2 regions of the Exiguobacterium sp. OS-77 genome follow, and region 2 is predicted to be linked to the other one. Evidence: riboswitches for the same ligand, from Rfam matches in the RefSeq annotation. Region 2 holds a riboswitch; the other holds the start of a gene.

Region 1 (9,250 bases), 410 kb from region 2:
GGTCGCAGCCAGTGCCGTCATCAACGCTTGAAAGTGACTGATGTCACCTTCTGACTTATCGTCCTGATGCTTTGAAAACGCAAGCTTCAGCGCATACGGCAGTTTGGTAATTTGAATGAATCCTAAGCGAATCGTCAAGTAAATCCCCGTACCGACCAACAGAATGAGTAACGGTGGTCCCCAAACAAAATTGGACACCTTACCAATCCAGTCACTAAATGAATTTCCCATTCGTTTTACCTCCCCCTATGTAATCTATAGTTCCTTACCATTTTTTCAGAATTTACTGATAATTGTCAAACTATTTTTTCATAAAACTATTCTACATTTTAATTTTTTCTATAATAAGTAAATTTTTTACTTGTGACGTTATAATCAAGAAAATGAATAGTTCATCTTGCAAAAAAAGGAGCGAATCATATGAAGATTAAAACGAAGCTTATCTTATTGTCCTCCATCCTTTTGCTTAGCTTGATCGGTGTCGGGTTATACGGCGCATCTTCTCTCAATCGTGTTGACCAAGAGAGTCAAACGATCACCTCGTCCTGGATTCCCGGTCTGAACTTATCTCATGAAACGAATACTGCTCTATCTGATTTACGACGTGTCGAATTACTACACATTCAAGAAAATGATCCAGAAATCAAAGCCGGTTATGATAAGCGTGTCAAAGACGGTTTAGCGACCGTTGATGCGAATCTCGCGAAATACGAAAAAACGATTTATTTAGAAAGCGATCGCGCACTGTACAATGATCTCACAAAAAAATGGCAAACTTTCAATGAGACGACTGATCGTCTTCTCGCCCTCAGTACACCAGAAACTCAAAAAGAAGCGGTCACCTATTATGAAGGTGAGAGTCGTGATTCATACTTCGCTGTTTCGGATCAATTGACGAAAATCGTGAAATACAATAATCAACAAGCTGGTAAAAATGGTGACGCTATCACCAGCGCCGCTAATACGGCGCACCTTATGCTGTTCACGATCATCGGTGTCGTCGGATTGCTCGGTGTCATCTTCACCGTCTTGATTTTACGCTCAATCTTCGGTCCACTCCGTCAACTGCAGGCGAAAACGCATGAACTCGCAACACAAGGTGGTGACTTGACGGCGCAACTCGACGTCGTACGAGAGGACGAAATTGGACAAATCGCCAAGTCGATGAATCAATTCATCGCTCACTTACGAACAATTATTGTCCAAGTCGATGATACGGCAACACACGTCGTGTCGACCTCTCGTCATGTCTCTGGTCGAATCAGCGAACTCGATCAAGATATGGCGTCGACTTCGCATACGATTGAAAACTTATCGGCGGGTATGCAAGAGACAGCCGCTTCAGCTGAAGAGATGAACTCGTCTGCCGTCGATATGGAAGCGACGATTCATGACATCGTCTCCGGCGCAGAAGCGAACGGAAAACGCGCTCAAGAAGTCGGCGGTCGTGCTGAATCGCTTCAAGTTGTCGCCACAGAAGCGAAACAGACCGCCACTCAAATTCTCTTCGAAACAAAAAATAAACTGGAAGATGCGATGGCACGGGCGAAAGCCGTTAAGGAAATTTCCGTTTTGTCTGACGCGATCCTTTCAATTGCGGCGCAAACGAATTTATTATCCCTTAACGCTTCGATTGAAGCAGCACGTGCCGGAGAAGTCGGTCGAGGCTTCGCCGTCGTCGCCGATGAGATTCGAAAACTCGCCGAGAGCAGTCGAGATACCGTTGAACAAATTCAAGACGTCTCACTCTCCGTCATCGATTCCGTCGAACACTTGAATGCCGCGTCCGGTGAGATGCTCTCTTTCATCGATACAAAGGTCGTCAAAGACTATGATTTATTCGAAGATGCCTCGATTCAATACCGTGATGATGCGCAATTATTCGGTGATGCAGCAGAACATTTTGCCGCTCAAGCTGGTCAACTTCAGGAACTGACAGCAAATATGCTTGGTGTCATCCACGATGTTGCCGTCACCGTCAATGATGGGGCGCAAGGCACACAATCGATGTCGGAGCAAATCAATCATTCCGTTCAAGCGTTCCGAGATGTGCATGAACAGACTTCCGTCAGTCAACAGCAGGCGGAAGCATTAAAAGAGGTATTACGTCAATTTCAAGTCTAAATGAGACAAGCCCCTCACTTCCGATTGGATGTGAAGGGCTTGTTGTTCGTTATTGTGTCGCACCTGTGAGCGGTTGGGCATCTTTTGCTTCCGCTGGTAATTTGATTTCGTCAATCTCATTGAATTTCGAGAACGTCGACGCGTTTTTCATATTGAACTCGGTATCTTTTTCAATCGCAAATACCATGTCCATGTCGAGAGACTTCGGATAGAACGTTTTTGCGTCATACGTCATCTTGTAGTTCATCTTCTTATAGTCGATGCTATCCATCGCATCTTTCATCTGCGCCATCTGTCCTGTTTGTTCGAGCGAATCCTTCATGAAAGCTTTGAGGTCGTCACCCTTTAGTTTGACGTCGATTTGATAGACGTCACCCTCTTTTTTTGCTGTCCAGTTGTCTTTATACTTTTTCAACAGCTTGAGATTTTGATCCGTCGATGCCGATGACTCCATTGCTTCAACCATATCGCCTAGTTCCGAGACATCTTGAACGAGCCATTGTCCGTTTTGCGAGATATACATCTTATCGTCGACGATATAGCTCTCAATCGACATGTCTTTACCGTCCTGTGGATTTTTCATTGTCATCGTCTGGTGCATCGTAAGCGGCTTCTGGATGATATCGGCGGATACCTTTTGATCCACTGTCATCTCACCTGCTTTTGAGTTGACTGTCCCTTCCATATGGAACGATTTAATATCTTTTTGAGCGGCTGTCGCTTTATTCAGTAATTCCGTATTCGAGAGTTCCCCCGACTTCGTCGAACCAGACCCACTGCCACTCCCTGTATCTGTTTGTCCATCTTGACATCCCGCAAGCCCAATCGATGCTGCAACGATCCCGGCTGCTACCCACCTAGCTTTCTTCATATTCATTTCCTCCTTTATACGCGTTACCCTGATTTACGAAAAACATTGGAAAATGTTTCAAACTTTCTTTAGTAGACCATTACCGTTCTACTTAAAATTGAATCCTCAAATTTCAAATCAACGATTCTTTTTTTGAAATTTGATTCAATCTTCAAGAGATTTCCGCAAAAAAACAGGATGACGGAATGTACCGTCACCCTGCCTCTATTCAATTAAATCGTCCGTAAAAGATTCGCCATCTCAATCGCAGAAACCGCAGCTTCGTAGCCTTTGTTTCCGGCTTTCGTGCCAGCACGTTCGACTGCTTGCTCGATTGAATCCGTCGTCAGGACACCGAAGATGATCGGCACGCCTGTATCGCGCGAGGCACTTGCGACACCTTTTGCGACCTCGTTACAGACATAATCATAGTGCGACGTCGCCCCACGGATGACGGCACCGAGTGTGATGACGGCGTCATACTTACCGCTTTTCGCTAACTTTTCCGCGACGAGCGGAATTTCGAATGCTCCCGGAACCCACGCTGTATCGACAGCATCCGCTGCGACCCCGTGGCGGCGGAAAGCGTCGTTTGCTCCTCCGACGAGTTTTGAAGTGATCAATTCGTTAAAACGTGCTGCGACGATTGCGACGCGTAGTCCTTCTCCTGTTAAGAAACCTTCGTAGATCATGATGTGTGTCCTCCTTGGATGTCGAGCCAGTGCCCGAGTTTCGTTTGTTTTGTTTTTAGGTAACGCTGATTTTCCGGCTCGGCCGGTACTTGATGGGGTACACGTTCGATGATTTCGATCCCCTCTTGCTCGAGCACCCGTTGTTTGTCCGGGTTGTTCGTCATCAAGCGGATCTTCGTCACGCCGAGATCGCGCAACATATTGGCTGCGACCGTGTAGTCACGCATGTCCGTCGGATAACCGAGTGCATGGTTCGCTTCGACCGTATCGAGTCCTTGTTCCTGTAACTCGTACGCTTTTAACTTCGCCATTAGACCGATGCCGCGTCCTTCCTGACGTAAATACAAGACGGCTCCACCTTCTCGTTCGATCCGCTCGAGTGCCGCATCGAGTTGTGGTCCACAATCGCAACGCTTCGAACCGAAGACATCCCCTGTCAGGCATTCCGAGTGTAGACGGACGAGCATCCCGTCTTGCGCTTCGCCGGATAAGACAGCGACATGTTCTTTCTCGTCTTGCGTCGTATAGCCAATCATCCGGAAAGCTCCGAACGTCGTTGGAAGTAATACTTCTGCTTCACGTGTCAATGGACGCTCGAGATACGCGACAAGTGCTTCGATCGTGATCAGTTTTAAATCGTGTTCTTCCTTATAGAGAAGTAGATCGTCGACCCGTGCCATCGTGCCATCTTCTTTAATGATTTCACAGATGACGGCGATCTCATCGCTACCGGCAAGACGGGCAAGATCGACACCTGCTTCCGTATGTCCGCGTCGCTCCCGGACACCACCCTCTTTTGCGATCAACGGGAAGATATGACCCGGTCGTTTGAAACGTTCCGGTCCATCCGTCAGCATCCGCTGAATCGTTAGCGACCGTTCCTCGGCACTGATGCCGGTCTTTGCCTCTTCATGATCGATGCTGAGCGTGAATGCCGTCCCATGCGGGTCCGTATTATTCGCTGTCATCGGAGCAAGTTCGAGTCGCTGTGCGATCCGCGGACTGACTGGTACACAGACGAGTCCTTTTCCATGTGTAATCATGAAGTTGATGTTTTCCGGTGTCGCGTGTTCCGCGAGCATGACGAGATCGCCTTCATTCTCACGATCCTCGTCATCACAGACGATGATCGGTCGTCCGTTTTTCAAATCTTCTATTGCGTCTTCAATCAAGTCGAATCCGTTCATTACATGTCGCCTCCTAAGAATGCTGCCCAGTCCGTCTGCTTCTCATGCTGCGTGAAATGATAGAGATGTTTCGCCATCATGTCACACTCGATATTGACGACTGCACCGCTTGCCAATCGATCAAACGTCGTCACTTGACGGGAGTGCGGAATCAATGAAATCGAGATCGTTTCCGGTGTGACGCGTTGCAACGTCAGGCTCGTGCCGTTGATTGCGATCGAGCCTTTCGGAATACAATACTTTTGCCACGCTCCGACATCAAACGTATAGACCATCGCTTCTCCATCCGGTCGCCGACTGATCAGTCGGGCTGTTCCGTCGATATGTCCACTAACGAAATGTCCACCGAAGCGACCGTCTGCCGGCATCGCCCGCTCAAGTTGCAAGGGACTTCCGACTCGGTACGTACCGAGTGCTGTTGAACGGATCGTGTCATGGACGGCATCTGCCGTGAAACCGGTTGGACTCATCGACGTGACCGTCAAACAAATCCCGTCGACGGCGATGCTATCACCGATCTTCGTTCCTTCGAGTACCCTGTGCGCCTCAATTTCAAGCGCTAACCCGTTCGGTCGCGGGATCTTTCGTTTTAAGGTTCCGACTTCTTCAATCAATCCGGTGAACATGTCGTCTCCTCCTTTCGGATGTACGTCAGATGGAGATCCGGTCCGACCGTCTCAACCTGGTCGATTTGAAAACGATCTTCGATATCGTGTTGACCATTCCACGCATCGCCTTCAAAAATCGATGGGGCTTGGTAGACTTCGATTCGGTCAACGAGATCTGCCTCAAGGAAAGCGGCTTGAATCGTTGGTCCGCCTTCAATCAAGACACTACGGATGTCTTGTTCGTATAAGCGTTTCAAAATCGCTTCCGGCGTCTCATATTCACCAACGAGGACCGTCACCTGATCGTGACTAATCCGAGGAACACTCGTCAGCCAGTAGGTTGGATTTTTACCATCGCGGAAGACTTGCGCCGTCTCCGGAATCCGCCCCCGGCGATCAACGATTACTCGAATCGGCTCGATGCCTGACGATGCGCGTAACGTCAGTGCCGGATCATCGACGAGCACCGTCTCACTTCCGACGAGGATGGCATCGTGGCGTCCACGCAGGGCACGACCGTTCGCGCGTGCTTCTTCTGACGTGATCCAGCGCTGTTCACCTGTCGCCGCGATCCCGTTCATCGTCTGAGCGATTTTGACGGTCACGGTCGGACGTTTTCGTTCGATCGTCTTCCAGAATACCGTGTAAAGGGCTTCTGCCTCATGCCGTAACAAGCCGACATCGACTTCGATTCCCGCGTCCTGTAGCCGTTTGATTCCGGAACCAGCGACAATCGCATGTTTGTCTTCCGTTGCAACGAAGACTCGTTTGATTCCTGCTTGTAGAATTGCTTCCGTGCATGGTGGCGTCTTGCCGTGATGGTTGCATGGCTCGAGCGTCACGTAGAGATCGGCACCACGGGCGGCTTCTCCTGCCATCCGTAAGGCTTCGACTTCTGCGTGCGGCCCACCGGCAAACCGGTGTGCACCGAAGCCGATGATGCGTCCTTGTTTGACGATGACACAGCCGACACTTGGATTCGGACTTGTTTGTCCGTGTAACATTTGTGCTAATTGCATGGCATAACTCATCATCTGTGACATCGCGTTCACTCCTTTCAAATGAAAAAAGACGCCCCTTGAAAAAGGGGCGTCTGTATAGAAGGGTTCACGAAATACACGGTTCGCTTCCTGCATTTTTTCATGCAGAAAGAGACCGTCTCCTGAAAACATTTTTTCAGAAAACAGCTTGAATCGCGTCGTTTCGTTCTTCTCCCATCCGGACTTTACCGTCGGCCCTGGAATCTCACCAAGTCAGCCATGATGCGTACATCATGGGTCGCGGGCTCGTCGATCGATTGATCGCATCACCGCCGGTTGGGATTTTCACCCTACCCCGAAGAACTGGATTATTGAGTTATACAACTTTAGCCTAGCATATCTTTTTCAAGAAAACAAAGCGCAAATGCTTCTGTCTTGTCTCTTTTTTGATTTCGTTCCACTTCTGTCACCCGTCCCCAATTCGTAATCGACTGCATCTCAAAAACGACCGGAGCACTTGATAGCAGTGCGTCCAGTCGTTATTTTCCACTTACAAATAACCATTCTTCCGGTCATGGAATTCTTGCGCAATCGCCCCGCGCGTCCGTTCATCAGCGAGGACGCGAAGCGCTGTCCGGGCGAGGATTTTTGCTCCTGTGATCAATGCTTCATCTCCAGCTTCTGAACGGGCCGCTTCTTTGAATGCTTCCGTATGGGCGACGAGATCATCTGGTCCAATCTTGATATACGGATGGATCGTCGGGATGACTTGACTGATGTTACCGGCGTCCGTTGAACCAAGACCCGGTCGTTCGTCCAAGTGAACGATTTCGCCGAGCGCCTCTGCTTCTTCTTGGAACAGACGGTCGAACGTCCGGTTGAAGACGAGGTTATCGACTTCATTTTGGAAGGCGATGACATCGAGCGTCGCCCCAGTCGCGAGTGCCGCGCCTTGGGCGACGGCTTTGACTTTTTCCGTGATGGCATTCAATCGTTCCCGTGTCGTTGCCCGGATGAAGAAACGTGCTTTTGCGTATTCCGGGATGATGTTCGGCGCATCGCCTCCATGCGTGATGATCCCGTGGATCCGGACATCGTCTGGTAACTGCTGACGTAAGGCATTGATTCCATTGAAGAGTTGAATGACAGCGTCGAGGGCGTTGATGCCTTCTTCCGGTGACGCCGCTGCGTGCGCCGGACGACCCGTAAAGGCAAAGTCGAGTGGATCGACCGCAAGGGAAGAACCCGTGATCCGTGTTTGTCCCGACGGATGGACCATCAAGGCTGCATCGATTCCTTCCAGTAACTGATGTTTGACGAAACTGCCTTTCGCACTGCCGTTCGGTCCACCTTCCTCGGCTGGTGTTCCAAGGACAACGACACTCCCGCCGACTTCATCGAGCACTTTACTGAGCGCGATCGCCGCTGCGACGCTCGTCGTGCCGATGATATTATGACCGCACGCGTGACCAATACTCGGCAACGCATCGTATTCAGCAAGAAAGGCAATCGTTGCGCCTGGTCGGTCGCTCGATTTCTTCGCGAAGAACGCGGTATCATGCCCCGCGACGCCGAGTTCTACTGTAAAACCTTCCGCCGTTAGACGCTCCGCATGGAGCCGCGAAGCAAAGAATTCCTCGTTCCCGATTTCCGGCGTTGCATGAATCCGGTGACTTGTCTCAAGATACGATTCCCGTTTTTGTTCGATATCCTGTTCAATCGTCTCTATCCATGTCGTGCGTACTGGTGTCGTCATACTGTCCACTCTCCTTTTGAAATTATTCGCCGATGTCGCTCAGTGGAACGAACGTCGGGATCGTACTGCCTTTGTATTCTTTTTTGATGAAGGCCGCGACATCTTTTTGTTGATACAGCGATGCGATTTTTTTCAGTTCTTTTTTGTTCTTGTCTTCCGTCCGTGTCGCGATGATGTTGATGTATGGTTTTGCTGTCTCGTTCTCATGAACGATCGAGTCCTTGATCGGGTTGAAGCCAGCGTCAACCGCGATGCCATTGTTGATGATAGACGCCGCGACGTCCGGTAAGACGCGTGGCGTTTGTCCGGCGACGATCGGAACGATTTTCAGCTTCTTCGGATTCTCGACGATCTTATCGACCGAACCGTTACCATCGAAGTCGTCCGGTAGCTTGATCAGACCTGCTTCTTGCAGTAACAAGAGGGCGCGTCCCATGTTCGTCGCTTCGTTCGGAACAGCGATTTTTCCGCCATTTGGAATATCTTTGACATCCTTGTATTTATCCGAGTAGATCCCCATCGGTGCGATGACAGTCGTCGCAATCGGCGATAGCTTCAAGTTATGTTCTTTCTTGAAAGCGTTGAAGTAGGAAATCGTCTGGAAGGCATTGGCGTCGATCTCACCCTCAGCCAGTGCCATGTTCGGCTGGACATAATCGGAGAACTTGACGAGTTCGATTTTGATGCCTTCCTTCTCTGCTTTTTTCGCGACATAATCCCAAACTTGTGTGTCTGAACCGCTGACACCGAGCTTGATCGTCTTTTCGTCTTCTCCTGATGCTGCGCACCCGGCAAATAAAATCGTCGTGAGTGTTGCTCCAATTGCTACTGCTTTTTTCATGGCTGAATCGCTCCCTTGATTAATGTCTTCTGATTTTTCGTGCGACGATGTTGCCTGTCGTCTGTAAGCCTTGGACTAAGATGACGAGAATCCCGACCGTGATGATCATGACTTTCGTATCAAACCGTTGATAGCCGTAAGTAATTGCTAAGTCACCCAAACCGCCGCCACCGATGGCGCCTGCCATCGCCGATGCCCCGATCAAGCCGACC
Region 2 (9,250 bases):
CTTTCTGCTTTTCAGGATTGCCGGATAACGATAAAATGGAGGATGTGAGGGGGAATGAAGATGTATTTCGTCAATCGTCAAAAAATCGAAGAGACGGTCGTTTGTTATGAGACGGCACTTCGACAAAGTAAGGAAGTTACGGGGGATCCGGTGACGACGGCACTGGCTATGGAACGGATCGGTTTTTTAGTCATCGAAAGTGTCATCGACATCGGAAACAGTATGATTGATGGATTCATCATGCGGGATCCGGGAAGTTATGAAGATATCATCCTCATTTTAGAAGATGAGAAGGTCATCGATGGACCGCTCGCGACGAGTCTGAAGAAGCTCGTTGCGTTACGTACGTTGATCGTCCGGTCATTCACACAGTCGAGTATGGCGGAGATTCGGGCGGTACTTGAGACAGAGGAAGCAGAGCTACGTCGTTTCCCGGAAGCGATTCGCCGGTATATCGAGACAGAACTCGGACCGGTGTCTGCATTTTTACCAAACGAGGAGTGAGTCAGGATGAAGGCAAAAGGCTATTTATTTGATTTAGATGGAACGATGTATAACGGAACGGAACCGGTAAAAGAAGCGGTCGATTTCGTCAATCGTCTGCAAGCAGAAGGGATTCCGTATTTGTTCGTGACGAATAATGCGTCGATGACGGCAGAAGCCGTGGCGGAGAAATTACGCGGGATGGGTGTTCATTCTGATGCGAAACACGTCTTGACGAGTGCGATGGCGACCGGTCGTTATATCGCTGATCTATCACCGAAAGCGCGCGTCTATGCGATCGGTGAGACAGGACTGATTGATGCGCTTGAACGGGAAGGGTTAGACGTCGTCGTAACCGAAGCGGCAGATTACGTCGTCATCGGTCTCGACCGTCAGATCACGTATGAAAAACTCGCTGTCGGTGCCCTCGCGATTCGTGCCGGTGCTCGCTTCATCTCGACGAACGGAGACATTGCCATTCCGACAGAACGTGGATTCTTACCAGGAAACGGTGCCTTGACGTCCGTCCTGCGCGTGACGACGGAGAAGGAACCGTTCTTCATCGGTAAACCGGAACCGGTCATGGTCGATATCGCAACGGAGATGATTGGTCTGTCAAAAGAAGACGTCATCATGGTCGGGGATAACTACCATACGGATATTCTATTCGGAATCAATGGAGGCATCCGGACGATGCACGTCAATTCTGGCGTCCATACACCCGTCTTCATTCAAGGTCAGGATCGTCAACCGACATACATGGTCGATACGTTAGCAGAATGGATTCTATGAATCAAAAAATCCCGAACGAAAATTCGTTCGGGATTTCATGTATTAGAAGACTTGTTCGACTTCAACGACGCCAGCGACTTCTTCAAGAAGGGCACGTTCGATACCGGCCTTCAATGTGATCGTTGAACTTGGGCAGCTACCACAAGCTCCCATCAAACGGAGTTTTACGATTCCGTCTTCTACATCTACGAGTTCAACGTCTCCTCCATCACGAAGAAGGAACGGACGCAATTTTTCAAGAACTTCATTCACTTGATCAAACATTTCCATGCGTAAACACATCCTTTCGTATAGTTTCATTGTAACAGGGTTGAAAAATGTTCTCAATCTGGAAAACTTGTATACTAAAGAGGAGAGAATTGAAAAGGGGGACTTCAAGATGGAAATCACGGTTTATGGAACAGCGGTCACTTGTCCGAGTTGTGTCGGGGCACCTAGCTCGGAAGAGACGTTCAGTTGGCTACAAGCTGTCCTCGGGCGAAAATATGAGCAAGCGATGACGCTTCGCTATGTCGATTTCGAGACAGCAACATCGGATCGATGGACGGAAGCGCTAAAAGAGGATATCTATTTTTATCCATTGATCGTGCTTGATGATGAGATGATTGACGAGGGGTACGTCAAGCTGAAGACGATCACGGCGGCGATTGATGCAAAGTTAAGTCAGACGGGATGAATGACAAAGAGGTATCCCAAAGCTTGGGACACCTCTTTTGTTCATTTAATCTTTTTGTGTTTCCATAAGACACCGGACTTCAAGAGACGTGGGACTTTCCCCGTCAGCGCTTGCTTGCCCATGACGATCCCGAAACCATCTGATTTCCCGAGCGATCCGAGCATTCCGCGCAGTTTGATTTCTGGCAGTTTCGGCAATTTTTTCCCTTGCCACTTCGCTTGCAAGACGTCGACGACTTGTTCTGCCTGATGTTCTGCGAGTTGACCGCTTGGCGCATACGGCAAGCTGGCACAATCGCCGATGACGAAGACGTTATCGTATTCCGGTACGTGATGATGTGCCGTCAATTTGATCCGACCACCGCTATCTGCAGCAAAGCCGAGATCACGAACGACCTTGACCGGCTGCGTACCTGCCGTCCAAATCGTCAAGTCCGACGGGTACGTATCGTCGCCGTTTCGGACGTCGTCCGCCGTGACGAGCGTGACGTTCGAATTGTTGATGACTTCCACGTCATGCTCCTCGAACCATTCCTGGACGTAAGATGAGACTTTGTCGGATAAGAATGACAAGACGGATGGACCGCGGTCGAACAGACGAATCGTTAAATCCTTCCGGCTTTCATGCAGTTCACTGGCAAGTTCAACACCAGATAGACCAGCACCGACAATCGAGACGACGGACCCCGGTGACAGACCGCAGATCGCTTGTTGTGTCTTGCGCGATTCTTCAAGTGTCTGGATGCTGTATGTAAACTCTTGAGCACCCGGAATGTTGTGGTATTTATCCTCGCAACCGAGGGCGATGATCAAGTCATCATAGAATAATTCTGATCCGTCCTGCAGGTGGACCGTATTCGTCTCTGGTGAGATTTTAATGACATGTCCATATTTATAAGTAAGATGTTTCCCCTCCGGAAATTCAATCCGGACATCCCGATCTGATAATGTACCTGCTGCGAGTGCATAATATTCCGTTTTGAGTGCGTGGTACGGTAGACGGTCGACGAGCGTGACGGCAACTTCCTCGTCCTTGAATCGCTCACAAATCCGCATTCCACCATATCCTCCGCCGAGTACGACCAATTGCTTCATAACGTAAAATCCCCCTTAGTTCCCCTAAATCAGTCTGACCTTGTATAATACGACATGAGGCAGGTCGTTTCCTGCTTGAAGGAGGAAAAAAAGTGAATCCGATTATTGAATTTTGTATCAGTAACTTAGCGGCTGGTACACAGGTCGTCATGGAGCAACTCGAACGTGACCCGAACGTCGACGTCGTCGAATACGGTTGCCTTGGCTATTGCGGCATTTGTTCGCTTGATCATTTTTGTCTCGTTGATGGTGAGACGGTCGTAGGCGAGACGCCGGAAGAGTTGCTTGAAAAGATTTACCTAAAAATCGAAGAGAATGAGCTGTGAGCCCGAACAGCCAAAAAATCCCCTCGTTCGTCTGAACGAGGGGATTCGTGTCCGTCAGCGGGCGCAGCTTTTCGGATCAGGCAGATTGTTGACGGCGCATCATCCATGGTCGTAGTTTCATGAACAACGGAATGAAGAGTGCCGAGATGAACAATGCCTTGATGACGTTAAACGGTAAGATACCGGCTGTGATTGCTGTCCATTTGACAGCTGGATCCGCCATGTAGTCCATACCGAGGAACCATGCATATGCTGGAAGGATCAAGATATAGTTGAGAATCGCAAGACCGAGTGCCATCGTGATTGTACCAGCGACGAGGCCAGTTGCGAGACCTTGTGTTGATTTCTTTTTGTGGTAGAACCAGCTGACAGGAAGCACGAATGCGACACCAGCAGCGAAGTTCGCGAATTCTCCGACCGGAACACCACTTCCGCGGAAGATGTAATATAACACGTTCTTCAATGCTTCGACGATGACACCTGCGACCGGTGAGAACATGATCGCTGCGACGAGAGCAGGAACATCACTGAAGTCGATCTTCAGATAGTTCGGTAAGAACGGCAGTGGAAAATTGATAAGCATAAGAACAAATGAGATTGAACCTAACATTGACAGAGTGACCATTTTTTGTGTGCGTTTCATACGAGTATTGTCTCCTTTTGCTCGTTCCTCTCGATGAAGTATTGGCATGACTGCGTCCATAAAGAAACCCCTATTGATGAGATCAACAGGGGAGAAGTCCGCATTAAATAAACCTAATCGATTGTTGCAAAAATCGATCAAATTCAAACTCATGCCGCCATCTTCTCCCATCCAGACTATACTGTCGGCTCCTGAATTACACAGAATCAGCAAATAGCGCCCTATTCGCTCGCGGGCTTCAACTCATAATAGTTGTTTACCGCCGGTCGGGAATTTCACCCTGCCCTGAAGATGGAACGATTATTTTGTTGTACATACCATTTATACAACGAATTCAAGATAGTTTCAAGCAACTAGGTTTCGATTCGCTCAGAAGTTGCGTATACTAAAGAAAAGGAAGGTGATGACATGATCCATTTAACGGAGGCAGCAGCGTTACAAGTCCAAGACATGATGGCGCAGGCACCAGCAGATGAACGGAATCTTCGGATGCTCGTCCAAGGTGGTGGATGTAGTGGTCTGTCGTACGGAATGGGATTCGACCAACAGAAAGAAACGGATCTCGTTTTCGAACAGCACGGCGTGACCGTCATCGTGGACGAAAAAGATTACCCGGTCGTCAAAGGACTGGAAATCGATTATAAGCAGTCGATGCTCGGCGGCGGATTCACGATCACGAATCCGAATGCCATCGCAACATGCGGTTGCGGGACATCGTTCCGGACGGCAACGAATGCCGGGACACCGGGTGGCTGTTAATGAATCCAATCGTGGACATCGTCCACGATTTTTTTATTGTCCGCATACAGGAGACCTGTTCCGTTGACTCGAAATATTAAGAGAGTGAATGCTACTACGAACAGGGAGGGCTTCAGGATGAGAAAAGTATTGATCTTCGGGGGAACACGCTACTTCGGACGCCGGCTTGCGATTCGGTTAGCCGATTCGGGGGATGACGTGACAATCGTCACACGCGGCGAGCATACGCCACCGGTTGCGAAGGGCTTGACATTTTTCAAAGGGGACCGGACGTCAAGTAGTACGATGAAGGACTTAAGCCAACAGCACTGGGATGTCATCTATGACAATATCTGTTTCACACCGTATCAAGCAAAACTTGCGATCGACGCGTTTGAAGGAAAAGTCGGACGTTACGTGTTGACGTCGACGATGTCTGTCTATGAAGGCGGTGGTGCGAACATCACGGAGCGTGCCTATAATCCGTTTCCGGGGAAATATGACCTCGAGAAGGAACATGGATATGGCGAAGGGAAACGCCAAGCGGAGAGTTATTTCTTCCAACGGGCGACGTTCCCAGTCGTTGCGGTCCGTTTTCCGGTCGTCCTCGGACCAGATGATTATACGGAGCGACTCGTCTTTCATATCAAACGGGCGCTTGACGGGCGTCCGATCGTTGCCGAAAACACATACGCGAAGATGGGGTATATCTCAAGTTACGAAGCCGCTGCCTTTCTGGAGTGGTGTGGTCGCTCGGAACTGACCGGACCGATCAACGCTGCAAGTGACGGTGTCTTATCCATTCAAGACCTAGTGGATAAAATCGACCGCGTTGCGGGAACGACAAGTCAACTCGTCGCAAAAGGAGAGGATGAATCACCGCTTGCGCCAGAACGCGATTTCTATATGGATACGACAGCTGCGAAACAAGCCGGCTATCTGTTCCAACATGTCGATGACTGGCTCGATCGTTTGATTGAAGAGGAGGTGCGCAATCACCAATGATGCAGTTGATGAAACCAACTCTTGCGTGGGAGACAGAGTATCGCGCCTTTTTAGAAGACTGGCGAGAGTCGGGTGAAACGATCGTGCCGGAAGCAGTCGGAGACACATATGAACCACTGGGCGCTTATTTTGCGGAACTTAAGGAAATGGAGACAACGGTCAGATCGGGTCTTGTCACCCATTCGACGTACTGGATGGTCGACGGGCAACGAATCGTCGGTGCGCTGAACTTCCGGCATGATTTGACAGAGAACTTGAAGTTGTACGGCGGGCACATCGGATACGGCATCCGACCATCCGAGCGTCAGAAAGGATATGCGACGAGTGGTCTTCGACTTGCGCTTGAAGAAGCACGCCAGCGTGGACTCGATCAAGTACTACTGACGTGTGGCGTTGATAATCTAGCATCTCGCCGTGTCATCTTGGCGAACGGTGGACAAGAAATCGAGCCGACTGTTCGTAATGGGCGCGAGACACGTCGCTTCATCATCCCGTTATGAGAATCCGTGAAGCACGTCTAGAAGATGCGTCAGCCATCGCCCGCGTTCATATTGATGCCTGGCGCGAGACGTATCAAGGTATCATTCCAGATCTGTATTTAGCACAGTTGTCGCATGTGAAACGGACGCAACAATGGGAACAGACATTAGTCAATCAGCGCGTGTATGTTGCCGTGTCAGGAGAAGAAGTCGTTGGCTTTGCGCAAGGTGGAGCGAATCGAAGTGATGCGCGTGAAGGGGAACTCTACGCGATTTATGTCTTGCAAGCGTCACAAGGGCAGGGACTTGGGAAAGCGCTGTTTCAACGCATCGCTGAGGACTTAGCGGAATATGAGACGATGCAGGTTTCTGTCTTGCGAGATAATCCAGCGTGCCAGTTTTACGAGCGATTCGGTGGTCAGGTCTTCGAAGAATCGATGATTGAGCGAGGTGGGGTGGAACTCGTGCAACGGGTTTACCGGATACCGGTTAAAAGATCATCCGTATGAAATCGGACGTTTTCAACATCTTCGCTTTCCTTAGGCGGGATGTAAGCCGCGCCAGTTCCCATTCCATGTGATCTGTCGGGTCTTCCCTATCCCTGACGGAAGCACGCATCGTGCTTCCTTTTCCTGTGGGAGTCGAAGATGTTTGGTCACGTCCTCGATGTGATTCCATGAAAATAAGAGGTCGGACTCCGGTATGTCATCCGGAATTCGACCTCTTATTTGTTTACAACCATTCAGTTATCTCAAGAATGATTTGTTACTTTTTCGAACAGACTCGTCGAGTGTTGCGGGTGACGAGCAGATGGATCAACGAGAAGTTTCGCTTGGTTAACGGCGATCGGTGCTTCACCGAAGCCCGTTGCGATCAGTTTGACGCGTCCTTCGTAAGTCGCGATATCACCACAAGCGAAGACGCCCGGAATCGCAGTCTCCATCTTCGAATTGACACGAATCGAATTGCGTTCGAATTCGACTTCCCATTCTTTGAGCGGTCCGAGTGACGAGACGAAGCCGAAGTTACAGACGACATCGTCCGCAGCGACGACGACGACTTCACCACTTTCAGCATGTTTGAACGTCAGCGTCTCGATGTGCGTCTCACCTGTAACCGATTCAAGTGTATACGGCGTCATGACGTTGACGGACGAATCGTGTAACAGTTCGACCGAATGTTCATGGGCACGGAACTTGTCACGACGGTGGACGAGCGTGACGGATTTTGCGATCGGCTCAAGCATCAATGACCAGTCTACTGCGGAGTCACCGCCACCCAGTAAGACGACTTGGCGATCCTTGAAACGTTCCATGTCGTTGACGAAATAGTGTAAGTTTGTTTCTTCGAAGCGTTCTGCATCCGCTACTCCGAGTGGACGCGCAGCGAACGAGCCGTTTCCTGCCGTCAAGATGACGGTCTTTGTATAATGCTCGCCTTTATTCGTGACGAGGCGGATGATTCCGTCATCCATCCGTTCGTAAGCGATGACGGTCTCACCGAGCACGTATGTCGGATCGAATTCATTTGCTTGTTCAAGCAACCGATCGACCAGTTCCTGTGCTTTTACTTTCGGAAAACCGGCAATATCGTATATATATTTTTCAGGATAAAGCGTAGCGAGTTGACCACCTAATTGAGGTAGACTCTCGATGACCTTCGTCTTCATCTGGCGCATTCCTGAATAAAACGCGGTGAACAGTCCGACCGGACCGCCGCCGATGATCGTGACATCATATGGTTGGTGCATCTGATTCCCTCCTAGCGTTGGATAGGTCCATTATATAGGAAGTAGGGGGTAAAGGTGCAAGTACGGAACATCTCACATTTTTTTAAGGGAAATTACATTTTTCTTTTGCAATCATTCCTGAAAAGTGTTTCAATAGGCTTATAGACATGTGAACATTATTTGAACAAAATTTTTGAGCATTCGTCTGTAATTGAATGTGAAGAAAATCACAACAAAACTACGATTCGTAAGGAGTATCAGAACATGAACACACCTAACATTGTTATTCTTGGAGCGGGCTACGGTGGATTGATCACAGCAGTCAACCTTCAAAAGAAACTCGGCGTCGATCAAGCGAACATCACGTTGATTAACAAACACGACTATCATTACCAAACAACTTGGTTGCATGAACCAGCTGCAGGTACGATGTCTGCGGAGCAAGCGCGCATCTACATCAATGATGTCATCAACCCGTCACGCGTCAAACTTGTCAAAGGTATCGTTGAGAAAGTCGACACGGCTGCTAAAACGGTTCTCTTACAAGATGGCGGAACAGTTCCTTACGATTACGTCGTCGTTGCTCTCGGTGGCGTTCCTGAAACATTCGGTATCAAAGGATTGAAGGAACACGCGCTGACGATCAGCTCGTTGAACAGCGTCCGTAAAATCAAGGAACATATCGATTACTCATTCGCACAGTACAAAACAACAGGATCACAAGATCGTTCACTCTTGACGATCGTTGTTGGTGGTGCTGGATTCACAGGAATCGAGTTCATGGGTGAGCTCGTCAACCGTATTCCAGAACTGTGCAAACAATATGACATTCCACGCGAACTCGTTCGTGTCGTCAACATCGAGGCAGCACCAACAGTCCTTCCAGGATTCGATGCTGATCTCGTCAACTACGCACACAAATGGCTTGAGCGTCAAGGCGTCGAGTTCAAACTCGGTAACGGCATCAAGGAATGTGGACCAGGAAGCGTCACGTTCGGTCCGCTTCAAGGTGACACGACTGAGACGATCGAAGCAAGCACGATCATCTGGACAGGTGGCGTCAGCGGTAACCCAGTCGTTGCAGCATCTGGTTTCGAAGCGATGCGTAACCGTGTCGTCGTCGAAGAAGATCTCCGTGTTCCAGGACACGACAACGTCTTCATGATCGGTGACTGTTCAGCAGTCATGGATCCAAGTTCGAACCGTCCGTACCCACCGACTGCACAAATCGCGACACAACAAGCACACAAAGTCGCTGAGAACATCGCAGCACTCATCGCGGGTC

The links. Region 2 has a riboswitch for FMN ahead of EXG77_RS03780 (ECF transporter S component). Riboswitches for the same ligand answer to the same signal wherever they lie in the genome.
Region 1: linked by a shared signal. The riboswitch ahead of ribD (bifunctional diaminohydroxyphosphoribosylaminopyrimidine deaminase/5-amino-6-(5-phosphoribosylamino)uracil reductase RibD) and the one ahead of EXG77_RS03780 (ECF transporter S component) in region 2 are both predicted to bind FMN.

Annotation. Positions count from the first base shown of each region.
Region 1 covers NZ_DF239008.1:357,941-367,190, reverse strand. The annotation lists gene EXG77_RS01885 (sodium:alanine symporter family protein) at 1-231, opposite strand, end outside; gene EXG77_RS01880 (methyl-accepting chemotaxis protein) at 421-2,124, shown strand; gene EXG77_RS01875 (DUF6612 family protein) at 2,174-2,995, opposite strand; gene ribE (6,7-dimethyl-8-ribityllumazine synthase) at 3,208-3,666, opposite strand; gene EXG77_RS01865 (bifunctional 3,4-dihydroxy-2-butanone-4-phosphate synthase/GTP cyclohydrolase II) at 3,663-4,853, opposite strand; gene ribE (riboflavin synthase) at 4,853-5,479, opposite strand; gene ribD (bifunctional diaminohydroxyphosphoribosylaminopyrimidine deaminase/5-amino-6-(5-phosphoribosylamino)uracil reductase RibD) at 5,464-6,504, opposite strand; FMN riboswitch at 6,664-6,808, opposite strand; gene EXG77_RS01850 (M20 family metallopeptidase) at 6,992-8,197, opposite strand; gene EXG77_RS01845 (MetQ/NlpA family ABC transporter substrate-binding protein) at 8,220-9,038, opposite strand; gene EXG77_RS01840 (methionine ABC transporter permease) at 9,058-9,250, opposite strand, start outside.
Region 2 covers NZ_DF239008.1:772,885-782,134, forward strand. The annotation lists gene EXG77_RS03750 (DUF86 domain-containing protein) at 61-504, shown strand; gene EXG77_RS03755 (TIGR01457 family HAD-type hydrolase) at 511-1,275, shown strand; gene EXG77_RS03760 (NifU family protein) at 1,318-1,545, opposite strand; gene EXG77_RS03765 (DUF1462 family protein) at 1,655-1,951, shown strand; gene EXG77_RS03770 (NAD(P)/FAD-dependent oxidoreductase) at 1,993-3,045, opposite strand; gene EXG77_RS03775 (YuzB family protein) at 3,138-3,371, shown strand; gene EXG77_RS03780 (ECF transporter S component) at 3,448-4,014, opposite strand; FMN riboswitch at 4,170-4,311, opposite strand; gene EXG77_RS03785 (iron-sulfur cluster assembly accessory protein) at 4,423-4,773, shown strand; gene EXG77_RS03790 (NAD-dependent epimerase/dehydratase family protein) at 4,891-5,757, shown strand; gene EXG77_RS03795 (GNAT family N-acetyltransferase) at 5,754-6,257, shown strand; gene EXG77_RS03800 (GNAT family N-acetyltransferase) at 6,254-6,745, shown strand; gene EXG77_RS03805 (NAD(P)/FAD-dependent oxidoreductase) at 6,988-7,986, opposite strand; gene EXG77_RS03810 (NAD(P)/FAD-dependent oxidoreductase) at 8,230-9,250, shown strand, end outside.